3 regions of the Psychrosphaera sp. HA2-10 genome follow, and region 3 is predicted to be linked to each of the others. Evidence: predicted binding sites of a transcription regulator. Region 3 holds the regulator's gene; each other region holds the start of a gene.
What was found. The regulator FNR, encoded in region 3, switches genes on or off when oxygen is low (the NO sensors DNR and NnrR bind a similar motif). The targets are predictions, from matches to a motif close to TTGATCTAGATCAA.

Region 1 (4,772 bases), 1.3 Mb from region 3:
GCTAAAAGCGCACGAGAGAAACTTAAGTCGCCATCGCCAATCGTGATTACACGGCAGTTTTTAGGTAAGTACATGAGTCTCTAATTATTAAAAATTTTCTGGAAAAAACGTTGCCACAGTTTAACAAAAGCAATATTTGGTATAAATGCAGAGCCTAATAATATCTTAGTTCCTGAACCTTACCCCAAAATACTCGATATGAATAAACGGTGTAAGCTAAAATTGTTGGAACAACGATGACAGCCCCATACAGTAAAAAGTTTAGTGATTCTTTCGCCGCAACAGCCTGCCAAATGGTTAATTCGTTGGGCACAATATATGGATAAAAACTATAACCAAGACCGATAAAACTAAGAGTAAAAATCAAGGCGGCTAAAATAAAAGGGAAACCAGCTGCAAAGGTTGGCTTAGATTCTAACTTAGCCAATGCTTTATAACAAAAGGCGAACAACACGGCACAAACTAACGGAATGGGTAACAAAAAGAAGCCAACGGGCCAGCTAAACCATTTTGTATACACCACTGGGTTTAAGATTAAGTTGGCAATAGACACTAATACTGTGCCTAAAAAAGCAATCAACAAAGATGCGCGAGCTATTTTAATAGACCAGGCTTGCAAACCATCTTCTGTTTTCATTACTAACCAAGTAGCACCAATAAAGCAATAAGCAGCGCAAACGCCAAAGCCACTTAACAGCGCAAAGGCAATGCTAAATCCGTCGGTTGCAAAACCCGTTACATAAGCGCCTAACATATAACCTTGCGTGAAAGACGCTAACCAAGAACCAAGCTTAAATGCGACATTCCAAACCGGCTTATGGCTAAATTTTGTTTTGGCTCTAAAATCAAAGGCCACACCTCTTAGAATGAGTCCTAATAAAAGCAATGTGGCGGGGATGTATAGCTCTTTCAAAATATGACTATGAGCTTCAGGAAAAGCAATGAGTAATAAGCCAACAGCTAACACTAACCAAGTTTCATTCGCGTCCCAAAATGGACCTATGCTGGCAATCATAGTGTCGGCATGTTTATCATTGTCTAGTGGTAAAAGCATACCGACGCCTAAGTCGTAACCATCTAAAATGGCATAAATAAGCACAGATAGTCCCATTAAAAAAATGAATACAACGGCTAAAGAGTCTTGTTCAAGCATGAGTATCTCCAGTAAGCGCAGTTTGAATATTATTTTCTTTTGACTCGAGAGGTATCTCTTCAATTTCAACAGCACGTCTAGCCATAACAAAAATGGTGTAAAGGTATGCCAATAATAAAAAGGCATACACAACGAGATAAAGCACAAGGCTAAAAACCACATTTGTTGGTGCGATAGTGGTAACGGCCTCTTCGACGGTTAACACATTTGACACTAAATAGGGCTGACGTCCAATTTCTGTGACGTACCATCCAGCAAGTGTCGCTACCCAGCCAGAAAAGCTCATTGCGATTAATATTTTAAGTTGTATTGTTGATAAGTTTTTGTCGCGTAAGACTTTCAGTCCGCACCACCAAGCAACCAACATCATTAGTAATCCTAGACCCACCATAATTCTAAAAGCAAAGAAAACGGGCTTTACAGGAGGATGTTTACCTTCAAACTCATTTAATCCTTTAATTTCGCCATCCATATCATGAGTTAAGATAAGACTCGCTAAATTCGGGATAGCAACTTCAAAGTGGTTACTACGGGTGTTTTCGTCGGGAATGGCAAACAATAGTAAAGGTGCACCTTTTTCGGTTTCCCATACTCCTTCCATTGCTGCGACTTTTTGAGGTTGATGTTTTAATGTATTAAGCCCATGTAAATCCCCGACAAAAGCCTGTAACGGCGTTAAGATCATAGCGGCAGCTAACGCAATTTTGAGTGTAAGTCTTGGTGCCCGTTTTTTATCGCCCCGATAGATTCTATAAGCACTAATTCCTGCAATTAAGAAGCTTGCGGTTATTGCCGACGCAATTAACATGTGACTAAAGCGATAAGGAAAAGAAGGGTTAAAAATTATGGCCATCCAGTCGACTGGAAATACTACACCGTCTCTTATTTCAAAGCCTTGTGGGGTTTGCATCCAAGAGTTTAGCGACAATATCCAGAATGACGACAAAGTCGTTCCAAATGCGACAACTGCGGTAGCAATCGTATGAACCTTAGGTGGCACTCGTTTTATTCCAAATAACATGATGCCTAAAAAGGTAGCCTCTAAGAAAAAGGCGGTAAGCACTTCGTAACCTAGTAACGGCCCTGCCACATTGCCGACTTTTTCCATGAAACCGGGCCAATTGGTACCAAACTGAAAAGACATAGTGATACCACTGACTACACCGAGGGCAAATGTTAGTGCAAATACTTTTACCCAAAATCGATATGCACGCATCCAAATAGGATCTTGCGTTTGATCAAACCTGATTTTAAAAAATAACAAAAACCAACATAAGGCAATAGTTATGGTTGGAAACAGAATATGAAAACTAATATTAGCGGCAAACTGAATCCGCGATAAAATAAGTGTATCTAACATGAAATGCCTCCAAAAGCATTTGCGGGTCAAACATTATTAACAGTGCGTCATTTTGTTTTTGTATTGCTTAGTAACTTGTCTTTCATGTCGAGTACCTTGCCAACGCCTGCGCCCAGTTTCATTAAAGTTTTTAATTTGTCTGGATTCATACTTTGTAACTCACTCGCCCATAAAGTTATTGACTCTAATAGGTTGTGAATTTCCATCATTTTGTCTTGAGCGTATTGCTCTTGTTGATTGGCTGGCTCTTCAATAATGACGGAGCGAAGCAAAGATAATGTGGGGTCCATTTCACGCTTTCTGCGCTCTTCAAATACTTGAGTGGCAAGATCCCAAATGCTACCGGCCGGTTCATAATAATCTTTGCGATCGCCTGGAATATGTTTTGTTTTGATTAGACGCCAGCTTTGTAACTCTTTTATGCCCATACTGACGTTGCCACGAGATATGTTAAGAGTTTCTGATAAATCAACAGCGGTAAGAGGTTGTTCACTGACAATGAGCAATCCAACCATTTGTCCAATAGTTCGATTAAAACCCCAGCGACTGCCCATTTCACCACAGTGCATAACAAACGTTTCTATCTTTGGTGTCATTCTCATTACTTTCTCTATTGAAGTTTCAGAAATTACTGAAAGTTTAAAACTGTAATTGATTTAGATCAAGAAATGTTTTTATTTTGTTTTATGAGAATGAAAAATGCGCGTTTGTAACAAGTTGAGGGTGGTAATACAAAAAACGCCTGATTAGATCAGGCGTCTTCAACATCGGTCTATATTATCGATTACCGTAGTGGCGTTCGGTTTGAGTTTAGTCTTTAACCGGACGTTTCCAGCCTTCAATGTTGCGCTGCTTGCCACGAGCAATAGCAAGGCCGTCTTTATCAATGTTTTTAGTCACTGTTGAACCTGCGGCAACAAAACCGTTTTCCTCAATAGTGATCGGCGCAACTAATGTTGAATTTGTGCCAATAAATGCGTTGTCTTTGATGTCCGTTTTAAACTTATTCACACCGTCGTAGTTGGCTGTGATCACGCCTGCACCAATGTTAACGCCAGCGCCAATTGTAGCATCGCCTAAATATGAGAAATGATTTGCTTTAGAACCTTCGCCAAGTGATGACTTTTTCATTTCAACAAAGTTGCCCACTTTGGCTTTGTTGCCCACAACCGCACCAGGACGTAAACGAGCAAATGGACCAATTTGAGCATTTGTGCCGACTTTTGCATCATCAACTAAAGAGTTTGCTTCAATCGTTGCGCCATTTTCAATGACACAGTCTTTTAGTACACAGTTTGGACCAATGGTCACATTGTCACCAAGGACTACGGTCCCTTCAAATACAACGTTTACATCTAAAGACACATCATGACCAACGGTCACATCACCACGAATATCAATGCGAGCCGGATCGCGCATCGAAGCACCTGCTAACATTAACTGCTCTGCCGCACGACGTTGATATTCACGTTCTAAAGTCGCAAGCTGAACTCGGTTGTTTGCGCCTTCTACTTCAATACCGCTCTCTGGATGTGCGGTGTTGATGGCATAGCCAGCTTTATTTGCCATCGCTATTACATCAGTTAGATAGTATTCACCTTGCGCATTATCGCTAGACAAGTTAGCTAACCAACCTTTTAACAAATCGCCATTTACAGCCATAATGCCAGTATTTACTTCGTTAATTAGAAGCTGTTCTGGGTTGGCGTCTTTTTGTTCAACAATGCCAACTACTTTATTGTTCTCATCACGCACAATACGGCCATAACCTGTTGGGTTATCTAGTTTAACCGTTAATAGTGCAATGCCTTTTTCAGGTTTAACTGCCAATAAACGCTCTAACGTTTCGGTTTGAATTAGTGGTACGTCGCCGTACAAAATAAGAATGGTTTGGTCATCAGGCATAAATTCGTTAGCCACTTTTACCGCGTGACCTGTGCCTTTTTGTTCTGCTTGAAGTGCCCAATTTACTTTATTTGCAGCAAGCACTTCTTTTAATTGCTCACCACCATGACCATAAACCATAGTGATATTGTTTGAGTTAAGCGCCTTCGATGCATCGATAACGTGTTGCACCATAGGTTTATGGGCGACTGGATGTAAAACCTTTGGAAGGCTAGATTTCATGCGCGTGCCTTTACCGGCCGCTAAAATAACTACTGATAAGTTCATTTAATAAGTTCCTTTATTGATGCCGTCATTATACGTTTACAGCGGTTAAAATCTCAATGTTTAAGTGTCCACAATTTGCCTTTGTCC
Region 2 (4,772 bases), 1.4 Mb from region 3:
TTTTACATGATATGAAAGGGGGTGAGGAAAGCTATCGAGGCAAATTTCAAATACACCGGGTTGAACACGCTTGTTGGCCGTTAACCACGGTGTAATTAAATTAGAAATCAAAGACTAAATCTTATTTTTTTTCTACTAGTTGTAATGCTGCACTTTCTAACTGTTCAAAAAGTTCACCATAGGTACGAGCATCAAAACCTTTGTTAATGATTTTGTATTTACCATTAACAATAAAAGTAGGAACGCCTGTTAATACACGTTTTTCTGCATATTCGTTTTGAAGCTTTTTCATACCTTTCGCTTGTGCTTTTACTGCGAAACTATTGAATGTTTTATCAAACTCTTCACCAGTTACACCATTAGCGATAAATAATTGGCGAACGTCTTTTTCACTGGTAAATACCGAACGATTTTTGTGAATGTATTGAAATATTGCGTCGTTCACGCCAGGTTTGTTCAGCTTTTCAGAAGCAACTAAAGCCTTAGTAAGCATAAACTGAATATCTGGACCAGCCGCTCTTAAAAAATCAACATGGCTTTTTTCAAATTTAAAGTCTGAGCTTTTTGCTTTTTCAGCTAAGCGCTTTGCAAGCGGTTCAAAGTTTAAACAATGTGGACAATAATAAGAAAAGAACTCTCTTACTTCTGGTGTTTTCGTTGCTGTCTCGCTAATAACTTCGTAGTGAACGCCTTCTTTTAATGTTTGCGCTGATACCGAAAGGGTAAAAAAGCAGGCTGCGAGTAAAGTAAATATCTTCTTCATTAAATGATTCCCTTGTGTTTTTCACAATTATTGCTGTTACATATTTTGATTACAACACTAAAATAAAGATTAAAAACCTAATTTAAGGTGTGGCTGTTGAATTGCTGATAGTTGTTCTTTTAGTGCCAATACTTGTTGTTCCCAGTATTTGTCTGTATTAAACCACGAAAAGTTCCTTGGAAACGCAGGATCTGACCACCTTTTTGCAAGCCACGTCATATACATCAACATTCGGCGTGCGCGAAGCGGTTCAATAATTGCGAATTCAGCATGATTAAATGGGCGAAACATCTCATACCCTTCTAATAACGTATCTAGTTGAAGAATTTGTTGCGCTCTGTCACCGCTAAGCATCATCCAAATATCTTGAATAGCGGGTCCTGTTATACAGTCATCAAAATCTACTAAAATCGCGTCATCGGTATTTGAACCTGTGCGCCACAGAATATTACCTGTGTGACAATCGCCATGCAGTCGGATGTTTTTAAGCTGTGTAGGTAATCGCTCACAACTAAGTTCGACAACCTTTTGTAAGTCCGGAAAAAAAGCGGCGTGCAAATAACTCGGCACAAGGCCACTTTCTTTAAGATATGAAGCAGCCTCGTTTAAATCAGTCGCGATATCAATCTTGTTTCGATGCTGAAAGTCACTCGCATCACTAACACTATGTATGCGACCAAGTAACTGACCGAGTCGCTCTAAGTGATCAAGATCATCAAGCTCAAACATTCGACCGCCAACGCTTGGAAATACGCTAAATCTATGACCGCCGTGCTCCAATAACGTCTTACCATCAAACGATAGTGGTGCCACAGCTTCAATGTCTTGCTCTGCTAACTCAATTGAAAAGTCGTGCTCTTCAATAATTTGGTCATTGCTCCAACGCTGTGGTCGATAAAATTTTACAACGTAACGCTTTTTATCTTCGCCTAAAAACTGATACACCCTATTTTCATAGCTGTTTAACGGCAATAAACCAGACTCGGGATATATTCCTGTCGATTCTATTGCATCTAGAATCAAGTCTGGACCTAGCTCTGAAAAATCAAATTGTGGCATTAACGTCCCTTAAAGAATCGTGTTTCCTCCGAAACTTCTAACTCACCGTCATCGCTTCGAATAATTATTTTTATGTCCGTTACCGGGCGTTTTAATTCATATGGGTCAACCGCTATACTCACAGGTTGCTTATACACTTCACCGGCCGAGACAGAAAAAGAAGTTTCACCATAAAATTGGTATTCATTTAGTCCTTCAATAGTAATTGAATAACTTTGGTTCGTCTGACTTTTGTTAAGCACCTGTAATGTAAAGGTGTTTTCTATCAAGCCATCATTATTAGTGCGATATAACACGTTTCTATCGCGTTCGATATTTAACTCCAACGGTACACGCGAAGCGACTTGCCAAACAAACGCAACCGACATCACTACTGTCACTAATAAATAGCCAATTAATTTTGAACGGAATTTTTTAGTCGGTTTGCCTTCCAAGCTGTGCTCAGTTGTATACGAAATAAGGCCCTTTGGATAATTCATTTTATCCATTGTTTCGTCACAAGCATCAATACAAGCGCCACAGTTTATGCATTCGTACTGTAAGCCATTACGAATATCAATGCCGGTAGGGCAAACCTGCACACATAAGTTACAGTCAATACAATCGCCTAAACCAAGCTCTTTTGGGTCCGACTTTCTTGGACGAGGGCCACGTTTTTCACCTCGGGCAGCATCATAAGTAACTGTGTAGGTATCTTTGTCGAACATGGACGACTGGAAGCGTGCGTATGGACAAATATGAAGGCACATGATCTCGCGCATCCATCCAGCATTAGCATAGGTAGCGCCAGCAAAGAATAACGTCCAACCAACCACCATTGCCGAAGACTCAAAAGTAAAAAAGTCGATAAATAATTGATCAATCGGTACAAAATAGCCAATAAAGGTAAGCGATGTAAGTAATGAGACAATCCACCAAGACGTGTGTTTTAGTGTTTTTTTCCATACTTTGTCAAAGCTCAATGGCATGGCATCTAATTTTTTACGTTTGTTTGCGGAGCCTTCAATTTTTTCTTCAAACCAGATAAACATAAAGGTCCATACTGTTTGTGGACACATATACCCACACCAGACTCTTCCGTAAAATGTGGTTACGACAAAGAGTAAAAAGGCAGAAACAATAAGCAGTGACGAAAAAATGGTTAAATCTTGCGGCCACAGGGTCAAACCAAAAATATTAAATTGCTGGTTTACAATGTCGAGCAAAATAGCTTGCTGTCCATTCCAATTTATCCACGGCAAAACGGCAAATAGTCCTAGGAAAAAAATACCCATTTTTCTACGAATAGCTTGATGCAGGCCTTTTACTGCTCGCACATATATGCGACTTCGTAGGTTATAAGTTGCATTTGCTTCAACTTTAGGTTTGTATACCTTTACGTCGGCAGGAATGTTCTTAATATCAATGTGATCGTTCATTGCGATACCTGTTATATTGCCTAATATCAATTATATGTCAGAAACATAAATATAAATGAAACTAAATTGTAAAACCTTGATCTAATTCTATAGATCGACGCTTTCTTAAGTTTGATGCCCAAAAGGCAGTTGTTCAAATTGGAGTTACCATGAAATTTTTAATCTTTGTTATATTAATTATTACGCTACTCACCGTAGATCAGCCTCAAATTAATCAGATGAGAGTGTATCTTGCGACGCTAATTGGCCAAGCTGCCGAAAGTGAATATTCTCGCGGCAAAGTATCAAAGCGTATTTATGATGAAATCAGCACTCAGTTTGATTCATTTAAGCCTAATGAAGAAGATTACGTGAAAGAGATCACAAAAAGTTCTCGTGAGTTAATGAATTTTTACGGGACGTATTGCCAAAATGGCGAATTTAATCCCAAAATATCCGCTTATAATCTTCGCTTCGTTTGTAGCAAGGTCGATGAGCAATTTACCGACTTAGAAAATGAAATAATTCGTCAGCGTAAATAATTAAAAGTCGTCATATGGGGCGATTTCAATGCCCTGCATGGTATAGCCGACCTGAGCAAGTTCACCTTTCCATGTTTCAGTGGCTATTTTACCGGTTACCCATATTGGGTCATACATGGATGAAGCCGGCGCTCCTTTTTTAAAGGTAACGTGAATTATTTGATTTGATGGCGGTGGCGGTACATGAACACAGGCACCAAAATAAGGAACCAATAAAAACTCAGTCACTAGCTCATCATCACCTTCTAATGGCACAACAAAGCCGGGTATTTTTACTGTTTGTCCGTCTAACTCTTTAACAACAGGTGCATTGATAGATTGAGGCCCAGCCATCGCATGTCCAATTTCCTCAATAGTGGGTATTTTCTGAACCATATCTTTAGGCACTAAGTCTGACCATTCCAATTCTTTGGCGTCATTTGACAAGCTAGAGAAGGAAGCGATAAAGAAACAGACAAGAACGGCGATACGAAAAATTTGACTCATAATGATAAACCTAATTAGATTGTTCAGAAGCCCGCAGAATAACGCACTGCTCACTAAAAAACCAAGTGTATCTATTAATTTTGCGATAAACGTGATTACATTATCGTTCAGTGAAAAAATTAAGTAGCAGAACATGACAGATTTAAAAATTGACTGGCAAATTAAAGCGTTTTCACAACTGTCGGTGGGTGAGTTGTACGACATTTTACAGGCACGCAGCGATGTATTTGTGGTCGAACAAAATTGTATCTACTCCGATATAGATGGCGTAGATAAGTCCAAAGATTGTTATCAACTGTTTGGTTATCATGGTGATGAACTGGTCGGCACTTGTCGTTTAATTGCGCCTGGTTTGGCTTATGAAAACTATTCTGCCATTGGTCGCGTACTAATAATGGAAGACTATCGAGGAAAGCAACTTGCTGCACCAATGATGCGAGCCGCGATAGATGCTGTAAAGCAATATTGGCCTGAGGTTGAATGTAAAATTTCAGCGCAGCAGCATCTAGAGAATTTTTATCAATC
Region 3 (4,772 bases):
TGCAGGAAGTGTAAACTCAGACGGATTTATAAAAGTTCGGGTCACTGCCACTGGTTCTCAAACTGCTCTATCTGAAATAAATAAACTACAAGAAACATTTTCTGACTTTAAACCCAAATACAGTCAAATTGCAGATCGTGTAGCGCACTGGTTTGTTTTTGCGCAACTCGTTATATCAGTATTTACCTATTGGTATTGGAGCGTAAATAGTCCAGCTGATGCACTTTGGATTTCATTATCAGTACTAGTCGCCACCTGCCCTTGTGCGTTAAGTCTAGCGACACCTACCGCTTATACTTGCGTGCTTTCGACATTATCGAAAACAGGTATACTAATAAAAGATGCTGTTGCTTTTGATCGACTCAATCAAATAGATACAATCATATTTGATAAAACAGGAACACTTTCCGAAGGCAAGTTTTCCATTATTGAGGAACTCTGGACGAGTGATCCTTTGCCAGCGGGCTTAACAAAATCTGATATTGCTAGTTACATATATAGTTTAGAAAAGCAATCTGAACACCCCATTGCTAAGGCGTTTAATAAAGAGTCATTGGGTATAGTTGGCTTTGATACTAGCGGCAACCAAGTGTCAAATGTTCGGGTTGAAATGGGTAAAGGTATTTCCGGAGATGTTAACGGACATCAACTAAAAATAGGTAGCGCTGAATTTTGCAATACAAAGGTGAGTGACTTCAATATTCAAGTCGTTCTAGATGATTGTGTTGTTGTTAGCTATCAAGCCCAGGATAAATTGAAAACAGATGCATTGTCATCCTTAACCGCGTTAAAAAATGACGGAAAGACAATGTTAATGCTAACGGGTGATTCTAGTACTAAAGCGGCACATTTAGTTCAAAACTTGCCACTTGATGACGTGCAAACTGCTTGTTCTCCAAAGCGTAAAGCTGAAATTATCAATAAGCTTCAATCAAATGGTCATGCAACCTTGATGGTCGGTGATGGAATAAACGATGCGCCTGTTCTTGCAGGTTCCGACGTAAGTTTAGCAATGGGAAGTGGTGCAGATATTACTAAGCAGGCGGCTGACGTGATTGTGGTAAACAACTCGTTAAAAGCAGTCAATATACTGTTAAATAATGCAGCTAAGACAAGGCGCATCATTAAACAAAATTTATACTGGGCCCTGTTATACAACGTAAGTATATTGCCGGTGGCAATGCTCGGTCTTGTACCTCCATATATTGCAGTAATTGGTATGTCAGCGAGTTCGATTATTGTCGTTAGTAACTCATTGAGGTTATTGAAATGAATATAATTTATTATCTTATTCCGGTTGCCATTTTGTTTATGGTGATCGGTGTTGTCGCGTTTTTTTGGGCAACTAAATCAGAACAGTTTGAAGACATGGAGAAGCAAGGTTTGTCGATACTAATGGATGATATGCCTTCGGGAAATAATCAATCGACAGAGTCAAAAAACGATACTAGTTCAAATGCAAATGACCAAGCAAATTCACATGATAAAGAGCCAAAGGGAAGCTTGTGAGTTTACTGCTAACCGCATTTCTCATGGGATTACTTGGTGTAGGTCACTGTGTTGCTATGTGCGGTTCGTTATCTATGGCGTTGGGTTTCTCGATCCCGGCCAATAAAAGCTTTGTCCGTTATGCCAGTATTATCAGCCTGTCTCGAATTACAGGGTATGCATTGATAGGAATTATTGCTAACTACTTTACACAATCAATTTTTACGTTAACGAATGGCAACATATTATATCTAAGCGTATTTGCTAGCGTACTAATGATCGGTATAGGTTTACATGTTGCTCAAATATCTAATGCTATTTTGAACATAGAATGGCTTGGTAAACATGTAAATCGTGTTATTGAGCCATTAAAGAAAAAAATATTACCGATCGACAGTTTATCTAAATGTATCGCTTATGGCGTTTTATGGGGCTTCTTACCCTGCGGATTAATATATACGGCTTTGAGCTTAGCAGTTGTTTCTGAAAGTCCAATTAACGCCGGGCTTATTATGTTTTGTTTTGGTCTAGGTACTTTGCCAGGGGTTGTCGGTATGACCGTATTTAATAGCAAAATTAGTATTTATTTAAAAAACGCTAATATACGCCTTTTTTTTGGGACTTTGATCATTATAATGGCGTTATATCAACTTTACGTCACGTATCAAAAGTTAACGGGAATTGACTAATAATGACAGGCACAAAACAAAAACATAATTGTGGCGCGTTTAGCATTAGTTGCACGAACTGCAACTTAAATCAACTGTGTATTCCGTTTACATTAGATGACAATGAGTTACGTAAATTAGACGATTTAATACAGCGTAAAAAACCATATCAAAAGAGCCAAACTCTATTTGACGCTGGACAACCACTAAAAACACTTTACGCGGTGCGCTCCGGTAGCTTTAAATCGTACTTAGTTGATAATGATGGTACCGAACAAATTACAGCATTTCATCTTCCGGGCGATATCATTGGGTTTGATGCACTATCAACTAACAAACATATTACTTTTGCTCAGGCATTGGAAACATCTATGGTGTGTGAAATTCCGTTCACGACCATCGAAGACCTATCGGGTCATATGCCAAACTTAAGACAACAAATTACGCGTCTAATGAGTAGTGAGATTTTAAACGACCAAGCAATGTTTATGTTGTTGAACAAAAAGTCTGCCGAACAGCGCATATGTAGCTTTATAGCGTCACTTTCAAACCGTTTTAGTGAACGTAATTTATCGTCAACAACATTCCGATTACCTATGACTCGTGCCGATATCGGTAATTACTTAGGCCTAACCGTTGAAACCGTTAGCCGTATTTTTAGCAAATTACAGAAGCTTGGTGTCATCTCTATTGATGGAAAGTTTATTACAGTGTTAGATTTGCCTAAAGTTGAAAATTTAGTTAACTAATTGACTGGTTTATTGATTTAGGGCAATTTTATCGCGCACATTTTTCGTTATCTTTACTAAACTTAGGTTTAATAAGAAATAGTAAGGATAACTTATGAGTGATTTCAAAAATGTTTTAGTCGTTATCGACCCTACCGAAGATACACAAAAAGCGCTTTCTCGAGCATTAGAACTAGCAGAAAAACAGCCGATTAGTATTACTCTATTTCTTACTATTTATGATTTTTCCTATGAAATGACCACTATGTTGTCCTCTGATGAACGCCATCATATGCGGGACGCAGTAATCGCTGACCGAGAAAGTTGGTTGCTAGATCTCATTACTCATAGTCCCACTATCCCTCATGATATAAAAACTAAAGTTGTTTGGCACAACCGACCTTACGAAAGCATCATCCGGACGGTACTTGAAGGGAATTATGACCTAGTGATTAAAGGGACGCATAGCCATGACACGCTAAAATCTGTTATTTTTACGCCAACTGATTGGCATTTATTGCGTAAATGTCCTTGTGCACTGTTATTAGTTAAAGAGCACGAATGGCCTGAACACGGTAAAGTATTAGCTGCGGTAAGTGCTGGTACGGAAGATGACAAGCATCAAGAGTTAAACGATCGGATCATCGGTCACGGAAAGCACATTGCTGAATTACTGGAGTCCGATACACATTTAATAAATGCTTATCCTCCAACCCCTGTCAATATCGCAGTCGAAATTCCAGAATTTGATCCAAACGAATATAATTCAACCATGAAACAACATCATTTAACGTCTATGGAGGCACTAGCAAATAAGCATGAAGTTCCTAATACACGCTGCCATGTGGTCGAAGGAATGGCCGAAGATGTGATCCCAAGAGTTGCTAACGACTTAGATGCTGAGCTTGTTGTAATGGGAACGGTTGGCAGACTCGGTATAACGGCCGCACTTATTGGTAACACGGCTGAGCATGTAATAGATAATATCAACTGCGATTTACTTGCCATTAAGCCCTCAGACTTTGTTTGCCCAGTAAAACTTTAGCTCCCCTACCAATATTACTGCAAAGGCGATGATTTATCGCTTTTGCTCTCTCTTTACTATTTATTAAATGTTTAAGCATAGGTAAAATACGCGACCATTTATTATTTTGCAGTTCATTATCCATGACAGATTTAGATCCAAGAAAAGCTATTCACGAACAAAATAAACTTGAAAAAAGACTTCGAAGTCGAGTTGGCAAAGCAATAGCTGAGTATAATATGATTGAGGAGTCAGACGTTGTTATGGCTGCAATAAGTGGCGGTAAAGACTCGTTTGCAATGTTAGATATCCTAATTAGTTTACAAAAGTCAGCACCTATCGACTTTAAAATTGTCGCTGTTAATCTAGACCAAAAACAGCCTGGTTTTCCAGAGCATATTCTGCCAGCGTACTTCGAGTCATTAGACATACCCTACTACATTGTTGATAAAGACACTTATTCCATTGTAAAAGAAAAAGTACCTGAAGGAAAAACGACCTGCGGACTTTGTTCTCGTTTGAGACGGGGTACTTTATATTCTTTTGCAGAGTCCATTGGAGCAACAAAAATCGCACTAGGTCACCATATGGATGACATTGTTGAAACTATGTTTTTGAACATGTTTCACGGTGCTAAATTAAAAGCCATGCCACCTAAATTACGTTCTGATGATAAACGTAACGTAGTAATACGCCCGCTAGCTTTTTGTCGTGAAAAAGACTTGATCAAACTTGCAGAGCACAAAAACTATCCGATCATTCCTTGCAATCTATGCGGTTCTCAAGAAAACCTACAAAGACAGTCAATTAAGGCGATGTTAACCGAGTGGGATAAACAAACTCCGGGGCGAATTGAAAACATAT

Region 1: a site for FNR is predicted at 3,165-3,178, ahead of ACZ1GV_RS00275 (GbsR/MarR family transcriptional regulator). Genes of this name have one in related genera too.
Region 2: a site for FNR is predicted at 3,317-3,330, ahead of ccoG (cytochrome c oxidase accessory protein CcoG). Genes of this name have one in related genera too.

Annotation. Positions count from the first base shown of each region.
Region 1 covers NZ_CM146341.1:53,825-58,596, forward strand. The annotation lists gene ACZ1GV_RS00260 (class I SAM-dependent methyltransferase) at 1-74, opposite strand, end outside; gene cydB (cytochrome d ubiquinol oxidase subunit II) at 155-1,153, opposite strand; gene ACZ1GV_RS00270 (cytochrome ubiquinol oxidase subunit I) at 1,146-2,513, opposite strand; gene ACZ1GV_RS00275 (GbsR/MarR family transcriptional regulator) at 2,561-3,115, opposite strand; gene glmU (bifunctional UDP-N-acetylglucosamine diphosphorylase/glucosamine-1-phosphate N-acetyltransferase GlmU) at 3,324-4,685, opposite strand.
Region 2 covers NZ_CM146341.1:2,987,992-2,992,763, forward strand. The annotation lists gene ACZ1GV_RS13600 (M48 family metallopeptidase) at 1-111, opposite strand, end outside; gene ACZ1GV_RS13605 (thiol:disulfide interchange protein DsbA/DsbL) at 122-763, opposite strand; gene ACZ1GV_RS13610 (serine/threonine protein kinase) at 833-1,822, opposite strand; gene ccoG (cytochrome c oxidase accessory protein CcoG) at 1,822-3,240, opposite strand; gene ACZ1GV_RS13620 (hypothetical protein) at 3,390-3,761, shown strand; gene ACZ1GV_RS13625 (DUF3299 domain-containing protein) at 3,762-4,247, opposite strand; gene ACZ1GV_RS13630 (GNAT family N-acetyltransferase) at 4,381-4,772, shown strand, end outside.
Region 3 covers NZ_CM146341.1:1,357,757-1,362,528, reverse strand. The annotation lists gene ACZ1GV_RS06200 (heavy metal translocating P-type ATPase) at 1-1,273, shown strand, start outside; gene ccoS (cbb3-type cytochrome oxidase assembly protein CcoS) at 1,270-1,509, shown strand; gene ACZ1GV_RS06190 (sulfite exporter TauE/SafE family protein) at 1,506-2,177, shown strand; gene fnr (fumarate/nitrate reduction transcriptional regulator Fnr) at 2,180-2,905, shown strand; gene uspE (universal stress protein UspE) at 3,000-3,929, shown strand; gene ttcA (tRNA 2-thiocytidine(32) synthetase TtcA) at 4,052-4,772, shown strand, end outside.